Regions from separate parts of the Mesorhizobium sp. LNHC232B00 genome, predicted to be linked through region 1. Evidence: predicted binding sites of a transcription regulator. Region 1 holds the regulator's gene; each other region holds the start of a gene.
What was found. The regulator LexA, encoded in region 1, represses DNA repair genes until DNA is damaged. The targets are predictions, from matches to a motif close to TGTTCNNNNTGTGTTCNG.
Positions count from the first base shown of each region.

Region 1 (4,501 bases):
GGGCAGACCCGATGGCTGGACGAAGCCGGGGCTCGGATCAGGGCGAGGACGCCATTGTTGGCGTCAGCGAGCGGTCCCTGTTTGCGATGCCGCTGCCGGCCTCGCTGCCGACGCAATCGCCTCTCGTGCCGGGTTCCGGCAACCAGCCCGCACCGGATATCCCCGCGCCAATTCCGTCGCCGGCCGGCAGGATCGTACGTGTGCGCCGGCAACTCGGCCGGCTGTCATTGCCGCGCCTGCGCAACGGCATCACTGCGGCGGCGGAGCTGGAGCTTGACCGCGGCATTGGCTTCCTGCTGGTGCCGGTTTGCCTTGCAATCGGCGCGATCGGCTATTTTTCCCTGGCAGCCGAACCGGACTTCGCCAGGCCTGTCGCGGTGGTGGCCCTCATGGGCTTCCTGGCGATTGTCTCGCGCTCGTGGCCGAAAACCCATCTGTTCCTGACGGCGGCATTGCTGTGCGCGCTTGGCTTGCTCGCCGCCAAGGTCGAGACGTGGCGCACGGGAACCCAGATGCTGGGCTCGGAAATCTCGACGCAACTGAGCGGCCGCGTCGTCTCGATCGATGAGATGGAGACCGGCCGCATCCGGCTTACCATCGACGTGACGTCGACCGCCCGGCCGAAACTGCGCTACGCGCCGGAAAGGGTCCGGCTTTCGACACGCAAGATACCGCCGGAAATGACCGCCGGCTCCCTTATTACCGGCTATGCCAAGCTGTTGCCGCCGACCGGTCCGGTGCGGCCGGACAGCTATGATTTCTCCTTCGACAGCTATTTCGCCGGCATCGGTGGCAGCGGGTTCTTTCTCGGCAATCCAAAAGTCGTTGCAGCCGACGACGCTGGCATGCCGCTGTCGGCCCGCCTTTCATCAGCGATAGAGAACGCCCGCGAAGCCATTGCCGACCATATCAGGGGCAGCGTCGGCGGCGCAGAAGGCGAGATCGCGGCGGCGTTGATCGTCGGCGTGCGCGCCGGCATCCCCGACGAAATCAACGAAGCGATGCGGCGCACCGGCATCTATCACATCATCTCCATTTCGGGACTGCACATGGCGCTGGTCGCCGGCACCATCATGGGACTGCTGCGCGGCGCCTTCGCGCTGTTCCCGGACTTTTCCGCGCGCCGGCCGGTGAAGAAATACGCGGCCGCGGCAGCACTTTTCTCGATCGCCGCCTATCTCGTCATCTCCGGCGTCGTCGTCGCCGCCGAGCGCAGCTTCATCATGCTGGCGGTGATGCTGATTGCCGTCCTGTTCGATCGCGCGGCGCTGACCATGCGCAATCTGGCGATCTCGGCGATCGCCGTCATCCTGGTCTCGCCGCATGAGGTGGTCGGCCCGAGCTTCCAGATGTCGTTCGCCGCGACCGCGGCCCTGGTTGGCGCCTATGCCGGCTGGGCGGATCACCGGGCGGGAAAGACCAGACCGCCGCCGCCGAAGCGCTCCTTGCCGGGTTTCCTGACGCGCAAATTCCTGCTGGCGACAGGCGGGCTGGCCATGACGTCGATCATCGCCGGCAGCGCCACGGCGCTGTTTGCCATCTGGCATTTCCAGCGGGTGTCGCCGCTCAGCCTGTTCGCCAATCTGGCCGTCATGCCGATCGTCTCACTCGTGATGTTCCTGGCCGTTGCCAGCGCGCTGCTGATGCCGTTCGGCCTGGACGCGCCATCCCTTTACCTGATGGGCAAGGGCCTGACCGCGATGATCGCCATTTCGGCGTGGATATCAGAACGCTCTCCGGTCGATGCGGTCGGGCTCATCTCACAGCAATCCGTTCTGCTGGTGGCAATTGCCCTGGTCATCGCGACGATGGCGACGACGTGGCTGCGGCTTGCAGCGCTTCCATTCGCGCTCGCCGGCTTGCTGGTGGTGTCCGACACGCGCACGCCGGATGTGCTGGTCTCGGAAGACGCGCGGCTGGTCGCGCTGCCGATCGGCGGTGGCGAACTCGCGGTCAGCCGGGCCCGGCCGAACGAATTCACCGTCGACAACTGGAAACGCGCGCTGAGATCCGAAACCATCATCCTGCCGGAGATGTTCGACAAGGCGGATGGACAATTCGATATTGCTGATGCCGTCAGCCTGCCGCCGGGAGCGCCGTTCTATTGCACCGACGGTGTCTGTCTCGCCAGGCACCCGTCCGGTGCGATCATAGCGCATGTCGAAGACCGCAAGGATACCTGGAAGGCCTGTGGCTTCGCCGACCTGATCATCGTCAATGACGCAACGGCCTACGACGCCTGCCACAATCCGCTGGTTCTCGTCGTCACCAAACGGCAGCTCGCCCGCAAGGGCAGCGCGGCCATCTTCTTCGACCGCCAATCGGCCACCGGTCCGCCAACCATCAGCTTCGCGGTGGACAGCCCGTATCGGCCCTGGCACGCGCAGCGAAAATTTTCGCGCGAGGCGAGGGGCCTGCAGCCCTATCGCAAACCTGACAAGCCAAGTGCCGTGCCGGCTCAGTAGCGCCTGATCAGCCCGACGAGCTTGCCCTGCACCTTGACCCTGTCCGGCCCGAAGATGCGCGTCTCGTAGGCCGGATTGGCGGCTTCAAGCGCAATCGAGGCACCCTTGCGGCGGAACCGCTTCAGGGTCGCTTCCTCCTCGTCGACCAGCGCCACGACGATCTCGCCCGGACTCGCCGTATCGGCGTTGCGGATAATGACCGTGTCGCCATCGAAGATGCCGGCCTCGATCATCGAGTCGCCCTTGACCTCCAGCGCATAGTGCTCGCCGCCCATGATCATGTCCGGCGGCACCGAGATGGTATGCGTCTGATGCTGGATGGCATCGATGGGCACACCGGCAGCGATGCGACCCATAACCGGGATGGACACCGCTGGTACCGCATCGTCGTCGTTGCCGGCAGCGGCAAAGCGCGACGGTGCCGGCTTGATCTGGCGGCCGAGGCTGCCCTGACCGAAACCGCCTTGGCCGAGACTTCCCTGGATGACACTTGGCGAGAATTTCTTCGCCGCGTTGAGGCCCGGCGCGATCGAATCGGGCAGCCGCAGCACTTCCAGCGCACGCGCTCGGTTGGGCAGCCGGCGAATGAAGCCGCGTTCCTCCAGCGCCGTGATCAAGCGATGGATCCCTGATTTGGAGGCGAGGTCGAGCGCCTCTTTCATCTCGTCGAAGGAGGGCGGAATACCGCTTTCCTTGAGCCGTTCATGAATGAACATCAAGAGTTCATGTTGCTTGCGTGTCAGCATGGCGGCCCCCAAGGCATCTGGACAAGGTTTTGATCCAGAATGGTTCTGATCCAGAATCGAAAAAACAAACCCAGAACAAACACTATCTGTTCCAGTTGTGTTCTGCAACCGTTTAAAGTTTAGTGAATTTGGTAAGAGGGCCGTAATCATTTGCAGAGCCGGACAGGCCGGAAATCGGGGATTTTCGCCCGTTGCCGCCCGTCGCCCGCATTGAAATGTCTTGGTTAATAGCCTGTGGCCTGTCTTGCGACATGGCTCGGCATCAGCCGACGGCAGAGCCCGGCGATGCCGATTTCCGCGCCTGCGATCGGCTTGCCTGCCGTGAACGAAACGAAATCAAAACGCCAACAATAGCTGTTCGGAAGCAGGTACCGATCGCGGGCTTCGGCAATCTCGCCAAGCGTCGGACGATGCGGAGGTGCCGAAATCATCCGGCAACCGCTTTCAAGCTGCCGGCGCGCCCGACGTCCTTGTTCGCGTCGCCGTCCTCGGTGTGGACATAGACGTGCAGCGTATAACCGATGTGGGCCGTCATCAGCGCTTTTGCCCGCTCGACGTCGCGGTCCAGGGCGGCTTCCATGATTGCGGTGTGGTGCTCGATCGCCATCGCCTCGCGCAGCGCGTCCATGGCCTCCTCGTAGCCAGCCTTGAGGCCGGCCGCGGCCCGCAATGTCGGCGCCAGCCCAAGAAAGCGATGGTGCCGGCGCAGCTGGTCCGAGATCGTCGAGCGAAACCGCAACAGCCAGCTGGACGTCGCCGCACTCAGCAGCGCCGCGTGAAAAGCCTCGTGGTTCTCGTCCCATTGGTCGACGGCGGCATCCGATGGGTCATCCACCGCGGTCTTGCAGCGGGCGAGCCGGTAGTGCGCGGTGACGACCGCGTCTTCCCACTGCCGGCCGCCTTTCTCCATCGATTCCTGGAAGAGCGGTATCTCGACGACCATCCTCGCGCGCGCCAGATCCTCAAGTTCGGCGCGGGACACGGGGGCGACCGCGAAGCCGCGATTGCTGATGGCGGTGACCAGGCGTTCGGCTTCGAGGCGCGACAACGCTTCGCGCAGCGGCGTCCAGCCAACTCCATAGGTGCCGCGCAAGGCGCTGAGCTTGAGCGGGGCACCCGGCATGAGACGGGTGGTGAGGATATCGCGCCGCAGAAGCTGGTAGGCGGCTTCCGTCTTGGTGGAGTTCTTCTGGTCCTGCATCGCGATCCATTCGTTCTCTGCCATTGGAGAAATTATATATGATGGTGAGTGATGGCAAGAGTTATATATAATGTTTGACATGCGCCGAG
Region 1 is NZ_AYWP01000005.1:111,041-115,541, forward strand. It holds gene X743_RS159755 (ComEC/Rec2 family competence protein) at 12-2,465, shown strand; gene lexA (transcriptional repressor LexA) at 2,459-3,211, opposite strand; gene X743_RS159740 (GntR family transcriptional regulator) at 3,639-4,412, opposite strand.

Region 2 (4,501 bases), on a different contig from region 1:
GGTCGAGCGGGAAGCCGTAGGTGTCGTAGAGCTTGAAGGCCGTCTCGCCGTCCAGCATGTCGCCGGCATGCAAAGTTTCCGTCGCCTCCGAGAGCAGGCCGAGGCCGCGCACCAGCGTCTTGCGGAAGCGCGTCTCCTCGAGCTTCAGCGTCTCGGTGATCAACTGTTCGCCGCGCAGCAGTTCGGGATAGGCCTGGCCCATCTCGCGCACCAGCGCCGGCACCAGCTTCCACATCAGCGGCTCGTGCGCGCCGAGCAACTGCGCGTGGCGCATGGCGCGGCGCATGATGCGGCGCAACACATAGCCGCGTCCTTCGTTCGACGGCAGCACGCCGTCGGCGACCAGGAAGGAGGACGAGCGCAGGTGATCGGCGATGACGCGGTAGGAGGCCACGGTTTCCGCATCGGGAGCGCGCCCGAGCGCTGAGGACGCCACGTCGATCAGGTGCCGGAACAGGTCGGTCTCAAAGACGCTTTCCACCCCCTGCAGGATGGACGCCATGCGCTCCAGGCCCATGCCGGTGTCGATCGACGGGCGCGGCAGGTCGATGCGCTCCTCCTTCGTCACCTGTTCATACTGCATGAAGACCAGGTTCCAGAATTCGAGGAACCGGTCGCCATCTTCTTCGGGGCTACCGGGAGGACCGCCCCAGATATGCTCGCCCCGATCGATGAAGATCTCCGAGCACGGCCCGCATGGACCGGTGTCGCCCATCGCCCAGAAGTTGTCCGAGGTCGGTATGCGGATGATGCGGTCGTCCGAAAAACCGGCGATCTTCTTCCAGAAGCCGGCCGCCTCATCGTCGGTGTGATAGACGGTGACCAGCAGCTTGTCCTTCTTCAGCCCGAACTCCTTGGTGATCAGGTTCCAGGCAAGTTCGATGGCGCGTTCCTTGAAGTAATCGCCGAACGAGAAATTACCGAGCATCTCGAAGAAGGTCAGGTGGCGCGCGGTGTAGCCGACATTGTCGAGGTCGTTGTGCTTGCCGCCGGCGCGAACGCTCTTCTGAGCAGTCGTGGCGCGCGAATAGGGCCGCTTCTCCAAACCGGTGAAGACGTTCTTGAACTGCACCATGCCGGCATTGGTGAACATCAATGTCGGGTCGTTGCGCGGCACGAGCGGGCTCGAGGCGACGACCTCGTGGCCCTCCCTGCGGAAATAGTCGAGGAATGTCGACCGGATTTCGTTCACGCCACTCATGACTGCTGCCTTTTTTCGCGAAAACCGCCGGCAACCCGGCGGAAATGGGCTCTGCTTTTTGCAGAGATAGATTGGGCCTTTTAGCGGGCACGCTTCACCCTGTCCAGAAACACGGAATTGGGCCAATCCACCAGCTTGCCGGCAGCCCAAAAACAAAAACCGCCGGCTCGAAGGCCGGCGGTTTTGGACGCGGTACTAAAGAACTCGATTACATAAGCATTGGATCATAGGCAGGAATTATGGCCGAACTCCGGCCATTAGCCTACATCGCGCCGGCTTCATCCTCGAAACCGTCGTCGCCATTGCCCTCAGAGCCACCATTTTCGAGGAATTTCTCGGCGATCAGCCCGGCATTCTGCCGCAGCGCCAGTTCGATCTCACGCGCCGTATCGGGATTGTCGCGCAGGAACAGTTTTGCATTTTCGCGGCCCTGGCCGAGACGCTGCGAATTGTAAGAGAACCAGGCGCCCGATTTCTCGACCACGCCGGCCTTGACGCCGAGATCGACCAGTTCGCCGGTCTTGGACACGCCTTCACCGTACATGATGTCGAACTCGACCACCTTGAAGGGCGGCGCCAGCTTGTTCTTGACCACCTTGACGCGGGTCTGGTTGCCGACGACCTCGTCACGGTCCTTGACCGAACCGATGCGGCGGATGTCGAGGCGCACCGAGGCGTAGAACTTCAGCGCATTGCCGCCAGTGGTGGTTTCGGGCGAACCGAACATGACGCCGATCTTCATGCGGATCTGGTTGATGAAGATGACCATGGTGTTGGAGCGCGAGATCGAGGCGGTGAGCTTGCGCAGCGCCTGGCTCATCAAACGGGCCTGCAGACCCGGCAGCGAATCGCCCATCTCGCCTTCGATTTCGGCGCGTGGCGTCAGCGCCGCGACCGAATCGACCACCAGCACGTCGATGGCGCCGGAACGCACCAGCGTGTCGCAGATTTCCAGCGCCTGCTCGCCGGTGTCGGGCTGCGAGATCAGGAGGTTTTCGAGATCGACGCCAAGCTTGCGGGCGTAGACCGGATCGAGCGCATGCTCGGCATCGACGAAGGCGCAGATGCCGCCCTTCTTCTGGGCTTCGGCCACCGTGTGCAGCGCCAGCGTCGTCTTGCCCGAGCTTTCCGGCCCGTAGATCTCGATGATGCGGCCGCGCGGCAGGCCACCGACGCCAAGCGCGATGTCGAGGCCGAGCGAGCCGGTCGGCACCGTCTCGATCTCGACGACCTGCTCGTTCGCGCCGAGCCGCATGATCGAGCCCTTGCCGAAAGCCCGCTCGATTTGCGACAGCGCCGCATCCAGAGCCTTTGATTTGTCCACTGCCTTATCCTCTACAAGCCGCAAAGAATTCTGAGCCATGATACATCACCCCTTGGTCGTCAATGAAGGCCGGACAATCCGTAATCCCTACCATTTTGTACCTTTTTTGTTCTCGTTTGGCAAGAGGGATCAAACATCTGAAAAACAAGTGATATCCGGATTTGTTCTTTTTTCGTACCAAGAGATCGAACAGCAATGCACCTCGCATTGGGCCAGACAGCTCGATTGTTTCGGTTCGCCGAATCGCTGCCTTGCGTGCGAAACTCCATCCGCAGCCTAACGCTTGTGCGGCAGGAATAACAAAGGGCATATCGCCGGCATGGTGAAATCCGCAAAGATACTGGCCGTGGGCGGCGCCCACATAGACCGGCGTGGCCAGGTGTCCGGCGCCTATGTGCCCGCCGCGTCCAATCCCGGCACGATGCGCGAGGATGTCGGCGGCGGCGTCTTCAATGCATTGCGCAGCACGGTGCGGCGCGGCGTGTCGGCCTCGCTGATGTCGATGCGCGGCGGCGATGCGGCGGGCGACACCGTTTCGCGCGCCATAGCGGAAGCTGGCATCGCCGATCTGTCGGCGGTGTTCCTCGACCGAACCACGCCGAGCTACACGGCGCTGATCGACCGCGAGGGCGAACTGATCGTCGGCTTTGCCGACATGGCTCTCTACGACCTGGCGTTTCCCAAGCAGATCAGGCGTTCCAAGGTGCGGGAGGTGGTCGCGGCCGCCGATGCCATCTTGTGCGACGCCAATTTGCCGTCCTCGGCGCTGGAGCGGCTCGTCGCACTCGCCGCGGGCAAGCCGGTGTACGCGATTGCCATTTCGCCGGCCAAGGTGGTGCGGCTGATGCCGGTGCTCGGCGCGCTGGCGCTGGTCTTCATGAACCGGAGCGAGGCCATCGTGCTGGCGGGCGTCAACGCAAATGCCGCGAATCCGGCTGTCGTCGACGGGCTGCGCTGCAGCGGTCTCAGAAGCGGTGTGGTTACCGCAGGTGGCGGCGCGGTGCTGGGTTTCGACCAAGCAGGCGCCTTTTCGATCTTGCCGCCTGCCCCGAGAAAAATCGCCGATGTCACCGGAGCCGGCGACGCATTGGCAGGTGCAACGATCGCGGCCTTGCTGCGCGGTCTGCCTTTTCGCGAGGCCTTGCGCGACGGCGTCGCGGCGGCGACGCTGGCCATCGAAAGCGCGGACGCCGTTCCCGATTTCAGCGAGGCATCCTTCGTGCAAGCCCTGGCCCTTGTGCCGGATGCGCAGGAAATGGCATGAGACCGGCAAATTCATGGTCCGCAGCGCCGGCTAGCGTCGAGATAGATGCGGGCGCTCCAGCTTGGAGATCCAGATGAACCCGGAAACCGCCCACCCCTTCATCGACGTCCATGCGCCGGTGGCGCGGGCCCTCGCCGCCGGCCAGCCGGTGGTGGCGCTGGAAAGCACCATCATCACCCATGGCATGCCCTATCCCGACAATGGCGCCATGGCGGCCGATGTGGAAAAGATCATCAGTGACGGCGGCGCCGTGCCGGCGACGATCGCAGTGGTCGGCGGCCGCATCAAGATCGGCCTTGCGGATGGAGAGCGGGAATCGCTGGCCATGACGGGCGATGCCATGAAGCTGTCGCGTGCCGATCTCGGCTTTGCCGTCGCGCAAGGGCGCACCGGCGGCACCACGGTCGCCGCCACCATGATCGCGGCGCACATGGTCGGCATAAAAGTGTTCGCCACCGGCGGCATCGGCGGCGTGCACAAGGGCGCGGAAAAGAGTTTTGACATCTCCGCCGATCTCGACGAACTGGCGCGCACGCCGGTCATCGTCGTCTCGGCCGGCGCCAAGGCCATCCTCGACATTGAAAAGACGCTGGAAGTGCTGGAAACGCGCGGCGTGCCTGTCGTCGGCGCTGGCTGCGAGACGATGCCGGCCTTCTGGTCGCGGCAGTCGCCGTTCCGCGCGCCGCTGACCCTGCACAAGCCGGAAGAGATC
Region 2 is NZ_AYWP01000003.1:116,145-120,645, reverse strand. It holds partial or broken gene alaS (alanine--tRNA ligase) at 1-1,201, opposite strand, end outside; gene recA (recombinase RecA) at 1,464-2,564, opposite strand; gene X743_RS163760 (carbohydrate kinase family protein) at 2,845-3,789, shown strand; gene X743_RS163765 (pseudouridine-5'-phosphate glycosidase) at 3,863-4,501, shown strand, end outside.
Region 2: a site for LexA is predicted at 2,622-2,639, ahead of recA (recombinase RecA). Genes of this name have one in related genera too.

Region 3 (4,501 bases), on a different contig from region 1:
CTGGCGGCGCCGGAGATCGAGGCCTGTGTCGAGCGCATCGAGGCGCGCCTGAAGGCAGAAATGCCGGAGATCACGCGGCTGTTCGTCAAGCCGCAGACCACTGGTACCTGGGAGCAGCGGCGCAAGCTGATCGGTGCCATGTCCGGCCCGGGCCTGGACTAGCAAAGCGAAGTTGCCTCGCGGGCTTGCCCCGCTAAGATTGGTCCGAATTGCAGGAGGAGCGACGATGAAGATAGACGGCGGATGCCACTGTGGCGCCATCACCTACGAAGCGGAGGTCGACCCGGAAAAGACGTCGATCTGCCATTGCACGGATTGCCAGCAGCTGACCGGCACCGCCTTTCGCGTGACGGTTCCGGCGCCGGAAAACAACTACCGGATCACGCGCGGCACCCCGAAAATCTACATCAAGACCGTGGCGAGCGGCGCCAAGCGCGTCCAGGCCTTTTGCCCAGACTGCGGCTCGCACCTTTACGCCACGTCGGTCGGCGATGGTCCGAAGGTCTATGGAATTCGGGTGGGGACCGCAAGGCAACGTCAGGATCTGGTTCCGACACTGCAGAAATGGCACCGCTCGGCGCTGCACTGGCTGCCTGAATTTCAGGGCATGACCACGGTGGAGGAGCAGTAGCGCCGGGTCAGGTGCCGCGCCTCAATCGTCGCCTTCGACGACCCTCAGCCTGAGCTGACCGGTCTTCGAATCGGCGACGCGGGGGCCGGCGTCGGCCTTCGCGGCCGGTGCACGTGAGGCGCCGTCCGGGCCGGCATCGCCGTCTGGCTGCGCGCCGAATTCCAGCGCCTCGATCTTCTGGCCGCGCTTGGTGACCTTCGATGTCGAGACCAGGATATCGTCGATGTCCTTGGCCGACTGGCCGAAATGGACCTGCAATTTGCGCACCCGCTCGTCGACCCGCGCGACATCCTCCATCAGCCGGATCACCTCGCCCTGGATCAGATGCGCCTGTTCGCGCATGCGGGCGTCCTTGAGGATGGCCTGGATGACCTGGATCGACAGCATCAGCAGCGACGGCGAAACGATGACGACGCGCGCCCGATGTGCCTTGTGGACGATCGCCTCGAAATTCTCGTGGATTTCGGCGAACACCGATTCCGACGGCACGAACATGAAGGCGGTGTCCTGGGTCTCGCCCTGGATCAGGTATTTTTCCGAGATGTCGCGGACATGGATCTCGATGTCGCGGCGGAAGGCCTGGGCCGCGACCTTCTGCAGGTCGGCGCCATCGGCGGCACGGATGGCGTTCCATGCCTCCAGCGGGAACTTGGCATCGATGGCCAGCGACGGCGCGCCATTCGGCATTTTCACCAGACAATCGGGCCGGCTGCCGTTCGACAGCGTCGCCTGGAACTCGTAAGCGCCATGCGGCAGACCGTCGGCGACGATCGCCTCCATGCGCGACTGGCCGAAGGCGCCGCGCGTCTGCTTGTTGGATAGGATCGCCTGCAACTGCACGACCTGGCCGGCGAGCGACTGGATGTTGCCCTGCGCGGTATCGATGACCGCCAGCCGCTCCTGCAGCTTGGCCAGGCTTTCATGGGTGGATTTGGTCTGTTCGGTCATGGTCTGGCCGATGCGGCCGGTCATGGCGTCGAGACGCTGGCCGATCGATTGCGTCAGCTCTGCCTGGCGCGCGCCGAACACTTCGGCGATAGCGCCCATGCGGCCCTGCATCTCCGCCTGGGATTGCAGAATGCCGGCCATCCGCGCCTCGGCGTCGCGGGCGTGGTCGGCGGCTTCGGCAGCCGCCACGGCGCGCGCCTTGGCCGACCGCCACAGCGCGACGACAAGCGCCACGACCAGGCCAAGAAACAGCAATGCGCCGAAAGCCAGCGCGTGGCCAAGCGTGATCGTGGAGGCGCCAAGCCGTGCGACGGGCTCCGAAAGGATGGTGCTCAGGTCATTCATGTGGACAGCATAGCCGATTCGGCCCGACGACACAGATCAAAACGTGAACGAGGCTCAGACGCCCCGGTTGACGCTTTTCGCTGGACGTCTTAGGTGGAACGCCATGCCGATCAAGCCGCTCATCATCCTTCCCGACCCCATCCTGCGCCAGGTTTCCAAGCCGGTGGAACGCGTCGACGCGCCGTTGCGCGGATTAGCCGACGACATGCTTGCGACCATGTATGACGCGCCAGGCATCGGGCTGGCCGCGATCCAGATCGGCGAACCCCTGCGCATGCTGGTGATCGATCTCGCCAAGGAAGACGAGACGCCGGCGCCGCATGTCTTCATCAATCCCGAGATCCTGGAAAGCGCCGACCAGCGCTCCGTCTACGAGGAAGGCTGCCTGTCCATCCCCGACTATTACGCCGAGGTCGAACGCCCCGCTTCGGTGCGTGTGAAATATCTCGATCGCGACGGCAAGCTGCAGGAGATGGAGGCCGAGGGGCTGATGGCGACCTGCCTGCAGCACGAGATCGATCATCTCAACGGCGTGCTGTTCATCGACCACATCTCGAAGCTGAAGCGAGACATGGTGGTGAAGAAGTTCAAGAAGCTCGCCAAGGACAAGGCGCCGGGCAAACTGGTGGGATAGGGAATGCCCCTTCGCGTCATCTTCATGGGCACGCCTGAGTTTTCGGTGCCGACGTTGCGCGCCATTGCCGAAGCGGGACACCAGATTGCAGCCGTCTATACCCAGCCGCCGCGCGCCGCCGGACGGCGCGGGCTGGAACTGACGCCGTCGCCGGTACAGCGCGAGGCGGAGCGGCTGGGCGTCGAGGTGCGGACGCCCGTATCGCTGAAAGGCGAAGCCGAGCAGGCCGCTTTGCATGCCCTGGAGGCCGATATCGCCGTGGTCGTCGCCTATGGGTTGCTGCTGCCCAAAGCGGTCCTCGACGCGCCCCGGCTCGGCTGCATCAACGGCCATGCGTCACTGTTGCCGCGCTGGCGGGGCGCGGCTCCCATCCAGCGCGCCATCATGGCGGGCGACCTGGAAACCGGCATGATGGTGATGCGCATGGATGAGGGCCTGGACACCGGGCCGGTGGGACTGGTTGAAAAATGCGGCATCGAACCCGATATGACTGCCGGCGATCTGCATGATCGGTTGATGAGCGTCGGTGCTGCCCTGATGGTGGAAGCGCTGGCGCGGCTGGAAGAGAACACCCTGAGATTTACCGCACAGGCCGTGGACGGGGTGACTTACGCCAGAAAAATCGATAAATCCGAGACGCACGTGGACTGGACGCGGCCAGCGGCCGAGGTCCACAACACCATTCGCGGCCTGTCGCCCTTTCCCGGCGCCTGGTCCGAGATTGACATTGGCGGCCGCCCGGAGCGGCTGAAACTGCTTCGCTCGACGCTGTCCGAAGGCCTGCCGCTTTCGGATGATCTGGGCGAGTCGGGAGGCATTCTCGATGAGCGGCTGACGGTGGCCTGCGGAACAGGCGCGGTCAGGCTGGTCGAAGTTCAACGCGCGGGCGGAAGGCCCGCTGCCGCGTCGGAATTCCTGCGCGGGGCCAAGATCGAAAAAGGAATGAAGTTCTCATGAGCATGATGTCGATACGCGCGGCGACGCCGCGGGATCGCGAGGCCATTCGCGACGTCGAGGAACACGCTTTCGGCCAGCAGGCGGAAGCCGGGCTGGTCGATGCGCTGGTGACGGGCGGCGATGCCATCGTCGAACTGGTGGCGGAGGAAGATGGGCAAGTGGTCGGCCACATCCTGTTTTCCCGGCTGTTCGTCCAAAATGGCGGCAAGAGCTTCGCGGCAGTGGCGCTCGCGCCGCTGGCGGTGGAGCCCTCCTTCCATGGCAGCGGCATTGGCGGCGCGCTGATCCGCGAGGCGCATATCCGCCTCAAGGATGCCGGCGAGACGCTGGCCGTGGTGCTGGGCGATCCACCCTATTACGGCCGTTTCGGCTACAGCCATGCGCGGGCCGAAAAGTTCGAGAGCGAATACCAGGGCGAAGCGCTGCAGGCGCTGGCCTGGGGCGACGCTCCGGAAGCCGGCAGGCTGATCTACGCTTCCGCCTTCACCGCTCTCGCCGCCTAGGCGAAAGCGTATAGCCGCCCGGCATGCCGCGATTTCGCCTCGACATCGAATATGACGGCAGCCTTTTCGCCGGCTGGCAGCACCAGGCCGATCAGCCTTCGGTGCAGCAGGCGATCGAAGAGGCGATCGAAAAGTTCTGCGGCGAGGCGGTGCGACTGCGCGCCGCCGGCCGCACCGATGCAGGCGTGCATGCGACCGCCCAGGTGGCGCATGTCGACCTCGTCAAGGCGTGGCCTGGCGACAAGGTGCGCGATGCCGTCAACGCCCATCTGCAGGCGGCGGGCGCACGCGTTGTCATCCTCAAGGCGGACGTCGCCCCCGACGATTTCGACGCCCGCTTCTCGGCCACCGGCCGCCACTATCTCTACCGCATCCTCAACCGGCGCGCGCCCTCGGCTCTGGAGAAGGGAAAGGTGTGGTGGGTGCCGAAGCAGCTCGATGCCGGCGCCATGCACGAAGCGGCGAAGATCTTGCTCGGGCGGC
Region 3 is NZ_AYWP01000007.1:189,284-193,784, reverse strand. It holds partial or broken gene X743_RS01000000168895 (cation diffusion facilitator family transporter) at 1-162, shown strand, start outside; gene X743_RS157015 (GFA family protein) at 227-631, shown strand; gene X743_RS157020 (DNA recombination protein RmuC) at 653-1,924, opposite strand; gene def (peptide deformylase) at 2,028-2,558, shown strand; gene fmt (methionyl-tRNA formyltransferase) at 2,562-3,515, shown strand; gene X743_RS157035 (N-acetyltransferase) at 3,512-4,018, shown strand; gene truA (tRNA pseudouridine(38-40) synthase TruA) at 4,042-4,501, shown strand, end outside.
Region 3: a site for LexA is predicted at 1,957-1,974, ahead of X743_RS157020 (DNA recombination protein RmuC). Genes of this name have one in related genera too.